One region of the Rhizobium sp. MHM7A genome, then DNA from elsewhere that is predicted to be linked to it. Evidence: riboswitches for the same ligand, from Rfam matches in the RefSeq annotation. Region 1 holds a riboswitch; each other region holds the start of a gene.

Evidence for each region. A riboswitch is a leader RNA that binds a small molecule or an ion and turns the genes downstream of it on or off. The one in region 1 is predicted to bind thiamine pyrophosphate.
Region 2: it holds a riboswitch for thiamine pyrophosphate, as region 1 does, so the genes downstream of both, thiM (hydroxyethylthiazole kinase) here and thiC (phosphomethylpyrimidine synthase ThiC) in region 1, are expected to answer to the same signal.
Region 3: it holds a riboswitch for thiamine pyrophosphate, as region 1 does, so the genes downstream of both, FFR93_RS33280 (ABC transporter permease) here and thiC (phosphomethylpyrimidine synthase ThiC) in region 1, are expected to answer to the same signal.
Region 4: it holds a riboswitch for thiamine pyrophosphate, as region 1 does, so the genes downstream of both, thiC (phosphomethylpyrimidine synthase ThiC) here and thiC (phosphomethylpyrimidine synthase ThiC) in region 1, are expected to answer to the same signal.

Annotation. Positions count from the first base shown of each region.
Region 1 covers NZ_VCHT01000024.1:2,808-6,670, forward strand. The annotation lists gene FFR93_RS37340 (hypothetical protein) at 345-1,055, shown strand; TPP riboswitch at 1,276-1,387, shown strand; gene thiC (phosphomethylpyrimidine synthase ThiC) at 1,481-3,298, shown strand; gene thiO (glycine oxidase ThiO) at 3,300-3,863, shown strand, end outside.
Region 2 covers NZ_VCHT01000011.1:86,631-90,493, forward strand. The annotation lists gene FFR93_RS28580 (ABC transporter substrate-binding protein) at 1-3, opposite strand, end outside; gene FFR93_RS28585 (DUF1349 domain-containing protein) at 233-817, shown strand; TPP riboswitch at 939-1,035, shown strand; gene thiM (hydroxyethylthiazole kinase) at 1,080-1,883, shown strand; gene thiE (thiamine phosphate synthase) at 1,880-2,515, shown strand; gene thiD (bifunctional hydroxymethylpyrimidine kinase/phosphomethylpyrimidine kinase) at 2,512-3,321, shown strand; gene FFR93_RS28605 (GNAT family N-acetyltransferase) at 3,532-3,863, shown strand, end outside.
Region 3 covers NZ_VCHT01000016.1:23,149-27,011, reverse strand. The annotation lists partial or broken gene FFR93_RS33285 (ABC transporter ATP-binding protein) at 1-40, opposite strand, end outside; gene FFR93_RS33280 (ABC transporter permease) at 37-843, opposite strand; TPP riboswitch at 1,004-1,117, opposite strand; gene FFR93_RS33275 (hypothetical protein) at 1,226-1,411, shown strand; gene soxR (redox-sensitive transcriptional activator SoxR) at 1,441-1,911, shown strand; gene FFR93_RS33265 (SDR family oxidoreductase) at 2,036-2,806, shown strand; gene FFR93_RS33260 (metalloregulator ArsR/SmtB family transcription factor) at 2,910-3,251, shown strand; gene FFR93_RS33255 (LysR family transcriptional regulator) at 3,330-3,863, shown strand, end outside.
Region 4 covers NZ_VCHT01000012.1:37,473-41,335, forward strand. The annotation lists gene thiC (phosphomethylpyrimidine synthase ThiC) at 1-1,209, opposite strand, end outside; TPP riboswitch at 1,304-1,435, opposite strand; gene FFR93_RS29660 (acetamidase/formamidase family protein) at 1,722-2,636, shown strand; gene FFR93_RS29665 (proline iminopeptidase-family hydrolase) at 2,652-3,554, opposite strand; gene FFR93_RS29670 (LuxR family transcriptional regulator) at 3,624-3,863, opposite strand, start outside.

The DNA of each region.
Region 1 (3,863 bases):
CATATTCCAGGATGGAAGCATCGGCTCAGTCGCCAACGCTTGCAAACTCCTACAACAGGTCGGCGCGCGGATGGAGGACATCATGGACGACCTTGATGGGACGCAAGCAAAGGACGGCTCGGGCACACAGGCTTCAACAGGTGTGAACCAGCACGGCAGGAACATCGGAAGATGGTAAGAAAGTCTATCGGGAACCCGACCGTTAAACGGTACCCGCAAGGCGCAGTTCAAATCTTGCTGCTGGCATCAAATACGCTGGCAACGCGCGCTCGCCTGCCAAAATCAAGGAAATTTGACGCGCAGGGTTCGCCCATCAAATTTACTGCAGAAAGGATTCGTTCTCCGTGTCATTTTGTTCTTCGAAACGCATTCGCATCGCCGCACTTGCAGCGACTGCCATCGTCCTGGGCACCCAGATCGCAATTGCGCAAGAACCGTCTATAGGGTCTCAGTGGCTGAACTCGCCGACATCTCGAGTGGAAGCGCTTGCGGTCCTTCAGACCTTGAATGCCAATCTCCTGAGTAACGCCAGTGCTACGTTGACCCTTGATCGCTGGTGCGCCGCGCACAAGCTCGCACCGGAAGGTTCTAAGATTGTAGCTCAGCGTGTGGGCGGGCAAGACAAGCCGGCCGATGAGCACATCCGTGAACTTCTGACCGTCGGACCCGGTGAGCTGATCGCTTATCGCCGCGTCCGCCTGGTCTGCGGCGACCGCGTCTTGTCGGAAGCCGACAATTGGTATGTACCCGCAAAATTAACTGCAGAGATGAATCAGGCTTTGAAGACCAGTGATATCGCGTTTGGCAGAGCCGTTCAGGCTCTTAATTTCACTCGCACAAACCTGTCTGCCAAGTTGCTCTGGTCCCCTCTATCCGAAGGCTGGGACATGGAGGGCTTAACAGCGCATGAAACAAGTTCCCTCAGCCTGCCGCCGTTCCTGCTCGAACATCGTGCCGTACTGAAACTTCGAGACGGCACGCCGTTTAGCGCCTTGGTCGAAAGCTACACGGACAAAATACTAGACTTTCCAGTTCCGCGCCTGCTTTCTCAATAGCGCTTCGGTACTCAGCATACTTGCTGAACTGCGCGGGATAAAAATCGACAGCCACTGCATGCGACAAAAGCGCCTGCCTTGCGGAAGCGTGCCGGTCGGGCGACTGACTTGTCGATTCGTTTGATCGCGGCGACCAAGTACGATAGCCTGAGTGTAACCTGACCCCAAGCCGTCGCAGATTGTCGCTTGACAGTCCCCTCGGCAAGCCTCTACCCTTTTTGGCATTCACCAGGGGGGTCCCGGCAAGGGGCTGAGATACTGCTATCGCGCGCAGTGACCCGTTGAACCTGATCCAGTTCATACTGGCGTAGGGACGGTGCAAGCGCTCGAGAGGTTTCGAATTCACGCGTGGAATCCGTGCCGGCGTCTTTCCATCATTCCGGCTGAGGACTGGGTCTCCAATCGAAAACTTGGAGCCTCAAACCATGAGTATCGCCGCCGCCCCAACCGTCACCACCGGCCCCTTGCCGGCATCCAGGAAGATCTACATTCGGGGGGACATCCATCCCGACATTTGCGTGCCGATGCGCGAAATCAGCCTGCATCCGACATCGGGCGAGCCGCCCGTTGTCGTCTACGACTCGTCCGGACCCTATACGATCGAGGGCGCCGAGATCCGTATCGAACAGGGGCTGCCGTCACTGCGACGTGACTGGGTTCTCGCCCGCGGCGACGTCGAGGCCTATAAGGGCCGCCATGTCCGTCCCGAAGACAACGGCTTTGCCAGCGGCGAAAGGCTGACGCCTGAATTCCCCGCGCTACGCCAGCCGCTGCGCGCAAAGGACGGCAAGGCCGTCACCCAGTTCGCCTATGCGCGCGCCGGTATCATCACGCCGGAAATGGAGTTCATCGCCATCCGCGAAAATCTCGGCCGCAAAGCGAGGGCCGAAGCCATGGTCCGCAGCGGCGAGAGCTTCGGCGCCCATATTCCCGACCATGTGACGGCGGAATTCGTCCGGCAGGAAGTGGCGGCGGGTCGGGCGATCATCCCCGCCAACATCAACCATCCGGAAGCCGAACCGATGATCATCGGCCGCAATTTTCTGGTGAAGATCAACGCCAATATCGGCAACTCCGCCGTCACCTCATCGATGGCGGAGGAGGTTGAGAAGATGGTCTGGGCGGCCCGCTGGGGCGCCGATACCGTCATGGATCTCTCCACCGGCCGCAACATCCACAACATCCGCGAATGGATCATCCGCAATTCGCCGGTGCCGATCGGTACCGTGCCGCTCTATCAGGCGCTGGAGAAGGTCGAGGGCATTGCCGAGAACCTGACCTGGGAGGTGTATCGCGACACGTTGATCGAACAGGCCGAACAGGGCGTCGACTATTTCACCATCCATGCCGGCGTGCGGCTTCACTACATCCCGCTCACCGCCAACCGCGTGACCGGCATTGTCTCGCGCGGCGGTTCGATCATGGCGAAGTGGTGTCTCCATCATCACCGCGAAAGCTTCCTCTACGAGCATTTCGAGGATATCTGCGACATCTGCCGTGCCTATGACGTCTCCTTCTCGCTCGGCGATGGCCTGCGCCCCGGCTCGATCGCTGACGCGAATGATGTGGCGCAGTTCGCCGAACTGGAAACACTGGGAGAGCTGACCAAGATCGCATGGGCGAAAGACTGCCAGGTGATGATCGAGGGCCCCGGCCATGTGCCGATGCACAAGATCAAGGAGAACATGGACAAGCAGCTCGAAGTCTGCGGCGAGGCACCCTTCTACACGCTCGGGCCGCTGACGACGGATATCGCACCCGGCTACGACCACATCACCTCTGGCATCGGCGCTGCGATGATCGGCTGGTTCGGCACCGCTATGCTCTGCTACGTCACGCCGAAGGAACATCTCGGGCTTCCCGATCGCAACGACGTCAAGACCGGCGTCATCACCTACAAGATCGCCGCCCACGCCGCCGATCTCGCCAAGGGGCATCCGGCCGCACAACTGCGCGATGACGCGCTCTCCCGCGCCCGTTTCGAATTCCGCTGGGAGGATCAGTTCAACCTCTCGCTGGACCCCGAAACCGCCCGCAGCTTCCACGACGAGACGCTGCCGAAGGAGGCGCACAAGGTCGCGCATTTCTGCTCCATGTGCGGCCCGAAATTCTGCTCCATGCGCATCTCGCACGATATCCGCGCCGAAGCACAGAAGGAAGGTCTGGATGCGATGGCAGCACGTTATCGCGAGGGCGGCGGCCTTTATATTCCGGTAGAAACCCTGCAGCAAACGAGCGAATGAGATGCGTGTGCTTGTCAAAGGGGCCGGCGTTGCCGGCCTGACGGTGGCGCATGAACTGCACGCTCGAGATGCCGAGGTCACCGTGCTGGATCCATATGACGGTTTCCTGCGTGCTGCTTCGTGGCTCGCGGGCGGAATGTTGGCGCCCTGGTGCGAGCGGGAGAGTGCTGATGACGCGGTACTCATGCGCGGTCTGACCGCCGCCGACAAATGGGAGGCAATGGTGCCGGGAGAGGTGCGACGAAACGGAACGCTCGTGGTCGCCTCTGCTCGCGATCTTGGTGAACTGCGACGCTTTGCCTGCCGCACGACGGGTTATGAATGGCTGGAAGAGCCGGCGATCGCGGCGCTGGAACCCTCCCTTGCCGGGCGGTTCCGGCACGGGCTGTTCTTTCGCCGCGAAGCCCACCTCGATCCCCGGCGAGTGTTGTGTCTGCTGCGCACCAAGCTGACGGTTCAGGGGGTCACCTTCGTGGGCGAGAGCTCGCATGAGGAGAGCTTCGACAGTGTCGTCGATTGCACGGGTGCTGCGCAGATCGGCGAGGTAAAGGAATTGCGCGGCGTC
Region 2 (3,863 bases), on a different contig from region 1:
CATGTAAGAGCTCCCGATTTCGTTCCACAATTATGTAATTCATCTTTTTGTAACAGAATAGAAGCTGGAACTATCGTGTCAAGCCGAAGCCGCGGATTATGTCTGCGGCGGAGGCTGAAATGCCTGAGAGAGCACAACATCGCCGGCCGAGACTGGCTGCCTGCGCGAAGGTCGCGCATGATACGAACATGGAGAATCGGCAGCGTCAGGACTTCAACAAAGGGAGGATCGAATGAGCATCGACTTCAACCAGGGACAATGGCTGAACGAACCGGCCAGCTGGCACGCCGACGAAACCGGCCTGACGATCACAACGGACGAAAAGACCGATTTCTGGCGCGAGACCTATTACGGCTTCACCCGCGACACCGGCCACTTCCTCGCCTTTCCCACCGGCGACAGCTTCACCGCACAGATCCGCGTCCAGGGCGAGTTCCGCACCCTCTACGACCAGGCCGGCCTGATGGTGCGCCTCGACGAGAGCCGCTGGTTGAAGACAGGCGTCGAATTCACCGACGGCGAAGCCTTCCTCAGCACCGTCGTTACCGACGGCAGATCCGACTGGTCGGTATCGCAGCCCTTCAAGGAACTGGAGGATTTCCACATCCGCGTCACCGTCGCAAACGGAGCGATGCGAATCCAGGCTTCACGCAATGGGCGCTTCTGGGCGTTGCTGCGGTTAGCGCCCTTCCCGGCTGCAGACCGTTACGAGGTGGGGCCGACAGCCTGCACGCCGGAGCGCAGGGGGCTGACGGTGCGGTTTGCGGAGTTTTCGATCGCGGCCGCGATCACGACGGGTCTTCATGATTTGAGTTAGGGGGATTTCGTCAGGATTGCGCTCCGAAGCACCGCAGTAACATCCACGCCCAAAGGTAGCCACTATACCCGAATTGTCATTTCTGAGTGACAGCCGCGCCCTTCTCTGCGAAAAGAGCACGATTGAGAGACAGGGGCGTTCGTCGACAGACGGGCTGAGAAGAACCCTTCGAACCTGAACCGGATAATGCCGGCGGAGGGAGTCGCTCGGGGCCCCGCCGTGAGAGGCGCGCCCCGCGGCCGCCCCGCCTGAAAGGGGCACCATGCAGAGCAAGATCACGTCGGGAGCCATGCTGAAGGCGATGCGCGAAAAGCCGCCGCTCGTCCAGTGCATCACCAATTATGTCGCCATGAACGTCGCGGCCAATGTCCTGCTTGCGTCGGGTGCCTCGCCCGCCATGGTACATGCCGCTGAAGAAGCCGGTGAATTCGCCGGCATCGCGAATGCATTGACCATCAACATCGGCACGCTTTCGACGCAATGGATCGACGGCATGCAGACGGCGGCGAAGGCCGCCAACGCAGCCGGCAAACCCTGGGTGCTCGATCCGGTCGCGCATTACGCGACGGCCTTCCGCCGCGCAGCGGTCGCCGATCTCCTGGCGCTCGAGCCGACGATCATCCGCGGCAACGCGTCCGAGATCATCGCGCTTGCTGGCGGAGAGAGCCGCGGCCAGGGCGTCGACAGCCGCGACCCGGTCGAACAGGCGGAGGATTCGGCACGGCGGCTGGCGGAGCGGCAGCAAGCCGTCGTTGCCGTCACCGGTGCGGTCGATTTCGTCACCGATGGTGAAAGGGCCGTGCGCATTCAGGGTGGGTCGGCCCTGATGCCGCAGGTCACCGCGCTCGGTTGCTCGCTTACCTGCCTCGTCGGCGCCTTTGCCGCGACCGCGCCCGAGGATATCTTCGGCGCGACTGTCGCCGCGCTTGCGACCTTCGCCGTTGCCGGCGAAGATGCGGCGCTGGGTGCCGCCGGCCCGGGCTCCTTCTCCTGGCGCTTCCTCGATGCGCTGGCTGCGATCGACGCCGAAACGCTCGATGCCAGGGCAAGGGTATCGGTCGCATGAAGCGCTTCGACCTTTCGCTCTATCTCGTTCTCGATTCCGATCTCTGCGCCGCGATCGGCATGATCGAGACCGCGCGCCTTGCCGTTGCCGGCGGCGCGACGATGGTGCAGCTGCGCGACAAACATGCGGGCACGCCCAGAATGATCGAGACCGGCCGAGCCTTGAAACAAGCGCTTGCGGGAACCGGCGCGCTGCTTATCGTCAATGACGATGTCGAGGCAGCGGTCGCCATAGGTGCCGACGGCCTGCATATCGGCCAGGAGGACATGGATGCGCGCACGGCACGGACAATGATCGGTCCCGACATGATCCTCGGCCTCTCGGTCGAGACAGCGCCGCTTGCTAGCGCCGTCGATCCCGGTCTCGTTGATTATACCGGCGTCGGACCGGTCTTTGCGACCCCGACCAAGGCCGACCACAAACAGCCAATCGGCTTTGACGGTCTTGCAAGGCTGGTGAAGGCCTCGCCGGTGCCGTCGGTCGCCATCGGCGGCCTCAAGGCGGAGCATGTGGCGGAGGTGTTCACAGCCGGCGCCAGAGGGCTTGCCGTCGTCTCCGCCATCTGCGGCACTGCAGACCCCGAGGCCGCCACCCGCCGCATCGCCGCAGAAATCCGAAAGGTCCGCCCATGATCCGCAACGTTCTCTCCATCGCCGGCTCCGATCCATCCGGCGGCGCCGGCATCCAGGCCGATCTCAAGGCCTTTTCCGCCCGCGGCGTCTACGGCATGGCGGTGCTGACCGCGCTGACGGCGCAGAACACGCAAGGGGTGAGCGGCGTGCATCTGGTGCCGCCGCAATTCGTCGCCGACCAGATCGATGCCGTCTTTGCCGATGTGCGCGTCGACGCCGTCAAGATCGGCATGATCGCCAATGCCGGCATTGCCGAGGCCGTCGCCACAGCGCTCACCAATCGACGTGGCATCCCCGTCGTGCTCGACCCGGTGATGATCGCCAAGGGCGGCGCCGCCCTGCTTGAGCCTGACGCGGTCGACGTGCTGACCCGGCGGCTGCTGCCGCTTGCCACGCTTCTTACCCCGAACCTGCCGGAGGCCGCTGCACTTCTGCACCAGCAGGTCGCAACAAATCGGGCCGAGATGGCTGCCCAGGCCGAACAGCTGCGTACCCTCGGTCCGACCGCCGTGCTGGTCAAGGGCGGCCATCTCGACAGTGACGAGAGCCCCGACGTGCTTGCCACAGCCGGCGGCCTGCACTGGTTCGAGGCCCGACGCGTGCCGACCAAGAATACCCACGGCACCGGCTGCACGCTCTCCAGTGCGCTGGCCGCCGAACTTGCCAACGGCGCCTCGGCTTCCGAGGCCGTTGCCATCGCCAAGGATTATCTCGCCGGCGCGGTCGCAGCCGCGGGAAAGCTCAGCGTCGGCTCTGGCCACGGTCCGGTGCAGCATTTCCACGCGCTGTGGAAACACACCGAATAAGCGCTGGCATCGGCAAACAGATGCAAATGTAAAACGGCCCGGCTTCTTCCGGGCCGTTTTGCATTGGACCCATACCCACATTGAAGGCGCAACGAGAACAGTCGCGTCCCATCTGAAAATCCCTGTTGACAAGCCTTCTGAGATGGCCAAGTCTATGACATTAAAAGGGGATATATTCCGCAATAGCGGAACATCTGGAGGAGAGAACAGGTGCCAGACCTGCTTGTGAGCTTATATTCCAACAGGCTCGCCGAACTGAAAGAACGGGCCGACGTCGTCGGCGCCTCCATCCGTCCGGCTCTTCCTCCGGAACTGCACCTCGTGGTCAACTGGGTTCGCGAACAATTCAGCGAGAACTGGGCAAGCGAGGTTTCCGTCGCTTTTTCCCGCCAGCCCGTCGCCTGTATGATCGCCGTGGAAGGTGGCAAGCTGCTCGGCTTTGCCTGCTACGACACGACTGCACGCGGCTTTTTCGGCCCGACCGGCGTCGATCCAGGAGCACGCGGCAAGGACATCGGCATCGCGCTGTTTTCCGCGTGCCT
Region 3 (3,863 bases), on a different contig from region 1:
ATTTCGAGATGTTGCGCAGTTCAAGCATCTGACCGGTCATCGGCGTCGTTCCTGGGATGGCTGCCAGGGCATGACGAAACGCTGGATCAACAACGTCAGCGCGAAGAGGCAGAGCGTCAACAGAGCGCTGACGATAACGGCGGCAAGCACCAGATCGGGACGGAAATTGTTCTTGGCGTTGAGGATATAGATGCCGAGGCCGCGCGCGGCACCGGCATATTCGGCGAAAATTGCGCCGACGACGGCATAGGTGATCGAGATCCTGAGGCCGGCGAAGAAATAGGGCAGCGAGGAGGGAAGCCGCGCCAGGCGGAAAATGCGCCAGCGGCTCGCTTTCATCGAGTTCAAGAGCTCGGCAATGTCACGGTCGGTCGCCTCATAGCCCTGAAGCAGAGCGACGAGCAGCGGGAAGAAGGTGACGAGCGCCACCAGCAATATTTTCGGCAAGAGGCCGAAACCGAACCACAGAACGACAAGAGGTGCGATCGCCACCAGCGGCAAGGTCTGGCTGGCGATGAAGATCGGCAGCAATGCGCGGCGCATGAAGGGCATGAAGTCCATCAGGATGGAAGAGACGAAGGCGAAGGCGAGTGACAGCGCGAAACCGCCGAGCGTGGCACCGAGCGTCGGCCAAGTGTTTGATATCAGTGCCTCTCGGTTCAGCCAGCCCTGGATAAGGATGCGCGAAGGTGCCGGCAGGATGGAAGGTTTTATGCCGGAAAGATCGACGTAAAGTTCCCATGCCGCGAGAAAGGCAAAGCCTGCGAGCAAGGCGGGCATCGCGCGATAGATGGCGAGGCGGAGCGTCGCAAGACGCGAATCCGATGGTCGTGGCGATGTCATCGGCGTTCGATTTCAGGCTTTCGTCGGGCCGTTCGTGGCAACTTGTCGACGGCATCGGTCTCGATGCGCGGCCGCACCCGCTTGAGGGCGATTGCCATGACGGTAGCGATAATGATGCAGGCGGAACTGCCGGACGTGGGGTAAAGTGACACTTGCGCGCCGGAAAACATTTGGACCTCGCTCCGCTGGCATTACCCAGATCAGCTTAGAAGGGTCCGGAGACTTGCACCTCGCATCTCAGCCCCGGCGACACGGAGCTCCCCTGTTATTGCAGCGAAAACTATCATTCGGGTCTTCCTGCCGCAACCGCAAAATTGCAAAGCAGTCCGTCTGGCCGGATGGGACCGCAGATAAAAAACACCCGGACGGAGGTCCTGTCCGGGTGTTTTCCGAGGTTCCGTACCTGCCGGGAACGGAACCGAGCGCTCACCTCTCAGGCGGCTATTCGGCAGGGGTGATCGGTATGGCGGCAAGCGTCGATGTCGTCATTTCACCTGTATCGATCGACGGTCTCACCGTCGCTCTTTCCTGCGCCGCGGCTTCACGGCCGAGGGAGGAGGGGTTATAAAACCTCAACCAATGTTGAGGTCAATAGGAATGAATACGGTTTCTGCAACGCCGCTCGGAAGGCTTCTGACGGTCGGAGAAGTGGCGCAACGCAGTGGTCTTGCCGTATCGGCGCTGCATTTCTATGAGGCCAAGGGGCTGATCTCGAGTATCCGCACGCGCGGCAACCAGCGGCGCTACGGACGCGATGTGCTTCGCCGGCTCGGCATCATCAAGGTGGCGCAACGTGTCGGCATTCCGCTTTCGGAAATCCAGACGGCATTTGCCTCCCTGCCGCAGGGACGCACGCCGACAGTCGCCGACTGGCAGACGCTGTCGGCGCGCTGGAAGAATGAACTCGATGCGCGAATCAGGCAGCTCAGCCTGCTGCGAGACCGCCTGACCGGCTGCATCGGCTGCGGCTGCCTGTCGATCGAAAGCTGCCCTTTGCGCAATCCCTTCGATCGACTCGGCGAGGAAGGGCCGGGCGCGCGGCTGCTGGAGGCCGAAAACGAAGTATGAGCTTTCAGGGGAGAGCCCTAGCCTCTCGCGGAAAGATGATGCCTGCCTTTCTTTCGGCGGGCGCGCTCATATGTTAAGGGCGAATGGCGCAACAGGCGGCATTGTCCGCGAGGAGGACGGCTTCGTGTTCCATCCGAGACTATTCGAAAATCGCAATGTCGTCGTGACCGGCGCCGGGCGGGGCATCGGCCTCGAAGTGGCGCGGCAGTTTCTGGACTGCGGCGCGAAAGTGATCGTCCATACCGGTCGCAAACCCGAACGGGACCTGCCGGATTTTCTGCTGACGGCTGAATCGGAAAGGCGGGCGCTGCTGTTGCACGCCGATTTCACCGCCGTCGGCGGTGCTGCGCAATTTGCTGAAAATGCGCTCGCCTTTTTCGACAAGGTGCATGTGCTGGTCAACAACGCCGGCACCATGCTCGGCCGTTTTCCGGCTGCGACACTGACTGACGCAGATTATGAAACGATCGTCCGCTTGAACCAGACGTCGGTGGTGGCGCTGACGCGTGCGTTGCTGCCGGCATTGAAAGCCGCGCAAGGCGCTGCCATCGTCAACACCGTTTCAATTTCCGCGCTCACCGGCGGCAGTCCCGGTTCTTCGATTTATTCTGCCTCGAAAGCCTTCGTTTCAACCTATTCCAAGGCGCTTGCCCGCGAACTTGCGCCGGATGGCATCCGCGTCAATTGCGTCTCGCCCGGAACGATCGAGACGGATTTCCATGAGCGCTATTCCTCCCGCGAGAAGCTGGAGCAGACGAGAAAGTCCATTCCCTTGCAGCGGCTGGGCACAGCGGAGGATTGCGCTCCGGCCTATCTGTTCCTGGCGGCACCCTCCCTCTCCGGGTACATTACCGGCCAGGTCCTCGAGATCAACGGCGGCCAGCTTATCTGCTGATTTAGTTAGACCTTTTTTGACATTTCATCACTTTTGGCAAATTCGCGTGTGCGAATATGCTATTGTGCTGATCCGCCTTTTCGCTTCCCTTCCGAGATGTCGAATGCCATTGCCCAAACCCGTGCCGGGAATGTCCGGTCAGGAACTGCACAAACTCGCTGGAAGCGCCCGTGAGGCGAGCGATCTGCTGAAGGCGCTGGCACACCAGACCCGGCTTCTGATCCTCTGCATACTCACCACCGAGGAGCGGACGGTCGGAGAAATCGAAAACATTCTCGGCATTCAGCAGGCGATGGTCTCGCAGCAGCTCGCGCGTTTGAGGCTCGAAGGCCTCGTCAATACGCGCCGTCAGGGCAGGCTGGTCTATTACAGTATCGGCAATGCCAGCGTGGCTGTCTTCCTAGAATCACTGTTCGATCTTTTTCCGGCTGCTGAAAACAATTAGTACGCGCTCTTGCGGAGCACGGTTGCTGCGTCGAAGATAGGCTGATCCGGATGGTTCCACGCCGGATCGGGAGACCGGATGATCGACAAGCTGGAATTTTTCATCGCCCTTGCCAACGAAAAGCACTTCGGCCGAGCCGCGGAGGAATGCGGGATATCCCAACCGACGCTCTCGGCCGCCATCAGGCAGCTTGAAGATCAGCTTGGTGTAATGCTGGTGCAGCGCGGCTCACGATTTCAAGGGCTGACGCCGGAGGGGCAGCGCGTGCTTGAATGGGCGCGGCGCATCGTCGGCGATGCCCGCACCATGCGCGAGGAGATGCGCGCAGCGCGTCGCGGTCTTTCCGGCCACATTCGCCTCGCCGCCATTCCGACCGCGCTCGCCATGCTTTCGCGCATCACCACGCCCTTTCAGGAACGACATCCGGGAGTGACCTTCTCGATCGTCTCGCGAAACTCGCTGCAGGTGCTCAGCATGCTCGAAAATCTCGAAATCGACGCCGGCATCACCTATCTCGAAAACGAACCGCTTGGCCGCGTGACGACCGTGCCCCTTTATGCCGAGCGTTATAACCTCATCACGGCCGCAGGGAGCCCGCTGTCCGATCGCGAC
Region 4 (3,863 bases), on a different contig from region 1:
CCTGGCCCAGGCGATCTTGGTCAGTTCGCCGAGGGTTTCGAGCTCGGCAAATTGCGCTGCGTCATTGGCATCGGCGATCGAGCCAGGGCGAAGGCCGTCTCCAAGCGAGAAGGAGACGTCGTAAGCGCGGCAGATGTCGCAGATTTCCTCGAAATGCTCGTAGAGGAAGCTCTCCTTGTGGTGATGCAGACACCACTTGGCCATGATAGAGCCGCCGCGTGAGACGATGCCGGTGACACGATTGACGGTGAGCGGGATATAGGCAAGCCGCACGCCCGCATGAATGGTGAAATAATCGACGCCCTGCTCGGCCTGTTCGATCAGCGTATCGCGATAGACCTCCCAGCTGAGATCCTCGGCAATGCCGTTCACCTTTTCAAGCGCCTGATAGAGCGGCACCGTTCCGATCGGAACCGGCGAATTGCGAATGATCCATTCCCGGATATTGTGAATGTTGCGGCCGGTGGAAAGGTCCATCACCGTGTCGGCGCCCCAGCGGATCGCCCAGACCATCTTTTCCACCTCCTCCGCCATCGACGAGGTGACGGCCGAGTTGCCGATATTGGCATTGATCTTCACCAGGAAATTACGGCCGATGATCATCGGTTCGGACTCCGGGTGGTTGATGTTGGCCGGAATGATCGCCCGGCCAGCCGCGACTTCCCGCCGGACGAATTCGGGCGTGACGGAATCGGGAATATCAGCGCCAAAGCTCTCGCCGTCGCGGGTCAGCGCCTCCTTCGCGGCCTGCCGGCCGAGGTTTTCGCGGATCGCGATGAACTCCATTTCCGGCGTGACGATGCCGGCACGCGCATAGGCGAGCTGGGTGACGGCGCGGCCCGTCTTTGCCTTGAGCGGTGTGTTGCGAATGGGGAATTCCGGCGTCAGCCGCTCGCCTGCGGCAAAACCATTGTCTTCAGGCTTCACCAGCCGGCCTTCATAGGCTTCGACATCGCCACGCGCCTTGATCCAGTTTTCGCGCAAACGCGGCAGCCCGGCGTCGATCGAGACCGTATGTTGCGGGTCAGTATAGGGACCGGAGGAATCATAGACCGTGACCGGTGGTTCGCCCGAGGTCGGGTGAAGGCTGATTTCGCGCATAGGCACGCGAAGATCCGGATAGAGTGTTCCGGGCTTTACGACCTTGCTCGAGGCCGGAAGCGGGCCGGTGGTGACCACGGGAGTAAGCTTGGGTGCGGCAATATTCATGGGTGAGGCTCCAAGGTTTGACGTTTGGAGACCCAGTTCCAGTGTTGGAATGATGGAAAGACGCCTCAAGCGACAAAGCGAAATCCGCCCGACAGCCGCAGCGTCCGCACCGTCCCTACGCCAGTATGAACTGGATCAGGTTCAACGGGTCACTGCGCCACAATCGGCAAAGCCGTATTGTTCAGCAGAATCTCAGCCCCTTGCCGGGACACCCCTGGTGAATGCGCGGCATCAAAGACCGGAGCGGCCCCGATGTCAAGAAGGCCTCTCCTTATCCGTTCCGATGCAATGGTTTGAATTTGAGCACGATGGAAAAAGAAGGAGGCAGCCTGAAGGGAAATCCCTCTGATGTTTCATGAGCATAGCAGTGCGGGCCCCAGCCGCGCGCTCCGCTGCGGAGGCTGATGGAGGCCCCGTGCCAGGCAGGATTGGCACCCCGAGATCTCTGGTCTAGTGTTGAGTTCTCTGCGGGCATTCAGCAGCAGCCGGTACGTTGAACAAACGGGGTTCTCATGACCACGCATCGCTTCATTCCGACGATCTTCCATAATGTCATCGGTTCCCTGCCGGTGGCGCTCCGTATCGCGAGTGGCGATACCGTGGTCACGGAAACGCTCGACGCCATCGGCTATGACAAGGACGGCATCAGGCGGGCATCTGGTCCGAACCCGATGAACGGCCCAATTTTCGTGGAGGGTGCGGAGGCCGGTGATGCGCTGAAGGTAGATATCATCAGCATGACGCCGACCAGGGGCACTGGTTTTACCCGAAGCATCGTCGCGGCCAATGTTGTCGACCCTGAAACGGTTCGCGGCCTTCCGCCGCGCGATACCGCTCTCTGGACCATCGACCGCGAAGCATTGACCGTCCGGCTGTCGGAGCCGGTCGCGGGTCTCGAGAATTTCGTTCTGCCCCTCGCGCCGATGATCGGCTGTTTCGGGGTCGCGCCCGCCCTCGCCCAGGCGATATCGACCGCGACCAGTGGCGAATATGGCGGCAACATGGACTATCGCCTGTTCGGCCCCGGCACCACGGTTCGCTTCCCAATATCGGCGCCGGGCGCCCTGTTCTTTTTGGGCGACTGCCATGCCGTGCAGGGAGATGGCGAGATTGTCGGCACCGGCATCGAGACCAGTTTCGAGGTCACGGTGCGGCTGACGGTGGAAAAGAAGTCTGGGCTGGTCTGGCCGCGCGGAGAAACCGCTGAAGACATCTTCACGATCGGCAATGCCCGGCCCCTCGATCAGGCGCTTCAGCATGCGACGAGTGAAATGCTGAACTGGCTGGCGTCCGATTATGGTCTGGACAGGACGGCTGCAAGCCATCTGCTGGGCCAGGTAGTGCGTTACGATGTCGGCAACGTCTTCGATCCGGCCTATACGATGGCTTGCCGGGTCGCGAAGAAATGGCTGGCCGGCCGATCGTGACGACCGGTCCATGCTTCAGTCGTGCCGCGACAGAAAGCGGGAAACGGTCGCCATGCACAGCGGCCTTTCCTCGACATGCGGCATATGGCTGGAATTTTCGAAGAGCACCCACTCGCAGCCGGGGACGCGATCGAGATAGGGCCTGACGACGAGGGGCGTCGCCTCGTCATATTTGCCCGAGATCAGCAGCGTCGGTGCTTCGATGCGATCGAGCCGGTCTTCGATCGTCCAATCCTTCATCGTTCCGATGACGTGGAATTCCGTCGGGCCGTTCATGTTGCGATAGACGGTGTTGTCTTCGTCCATGATGGCAAAGGTGCGCGCCACCTCGGGCGGCCATGGCGCCACGCGGCAGACATGGCGATCATAGAAGACGCGGGAGGCGGCGATATAGTCCGGATCGGTGAGGCTTCCGGCGTGTTCGTGCTTCAGCAGCGTGTCCTGCACCTCCTTCGGCAATTCCTGCCGCAGCCGGTTGGCCTCGGCAACCCAGGTGTGCATGTTGGCCGGCGAATTGGCGATAACCAGGGCTTTCAAACCCTGCGGCCGGCGCACCGCATGTTCGGCGCCGAGCATGCCGCCCCAGGACTGGCCCAGAAAGGCGTAACGATGCTGGATGCCGAGGTGGGCCAGCAGTTCGTCCAGCCCTTCGAGGAAGAGACCGACCGTCCAGAAATCCGGGCCACTGTCAGGAAGGCGGGTGGAATTGCCGTTGCCGAGCTGGTCGTAATGGATGACCGGCCGGCCGTCGAGGGCGGCGATGTCCTTGAATGAATCGACGTAATCATGCGTGCAGCCGGGCCCTCCATGCGCAACGACGAGAGGCAGCTTGTCGCTTTTCAGCGAACCGGTCACGCGGTACCAGGTGCGATAATCGCGAAAGGGCAGATAGGCTTCACTTGTCGCGACTTCGGCCACCGGCATCTCCATTTCTCGGAAGTTTGGAGACCATAACGCGGTGGCGGCAGCGGAGGCAGCTATCATAAGTTATAGGTTGGGCAATGACCGTCCACGCTCTTCAAGAAGGCGGTAATGCGTCGCGCGCACGACGGCCTGCGTACGATTGCGGGCACCGAGTTTTTTGGCCGCGGCGTTGAGATGCATGACCACGGTCGGAACGGAGCGGCCGATGATGCGCGAGATTTCCTTGGCGGAATAGCCTTCCGCAGAATGGCGCAAGCATTCCCGCTCCCGCTCGGTCAGGCGGATGGTGCCGACGCTCCTCGC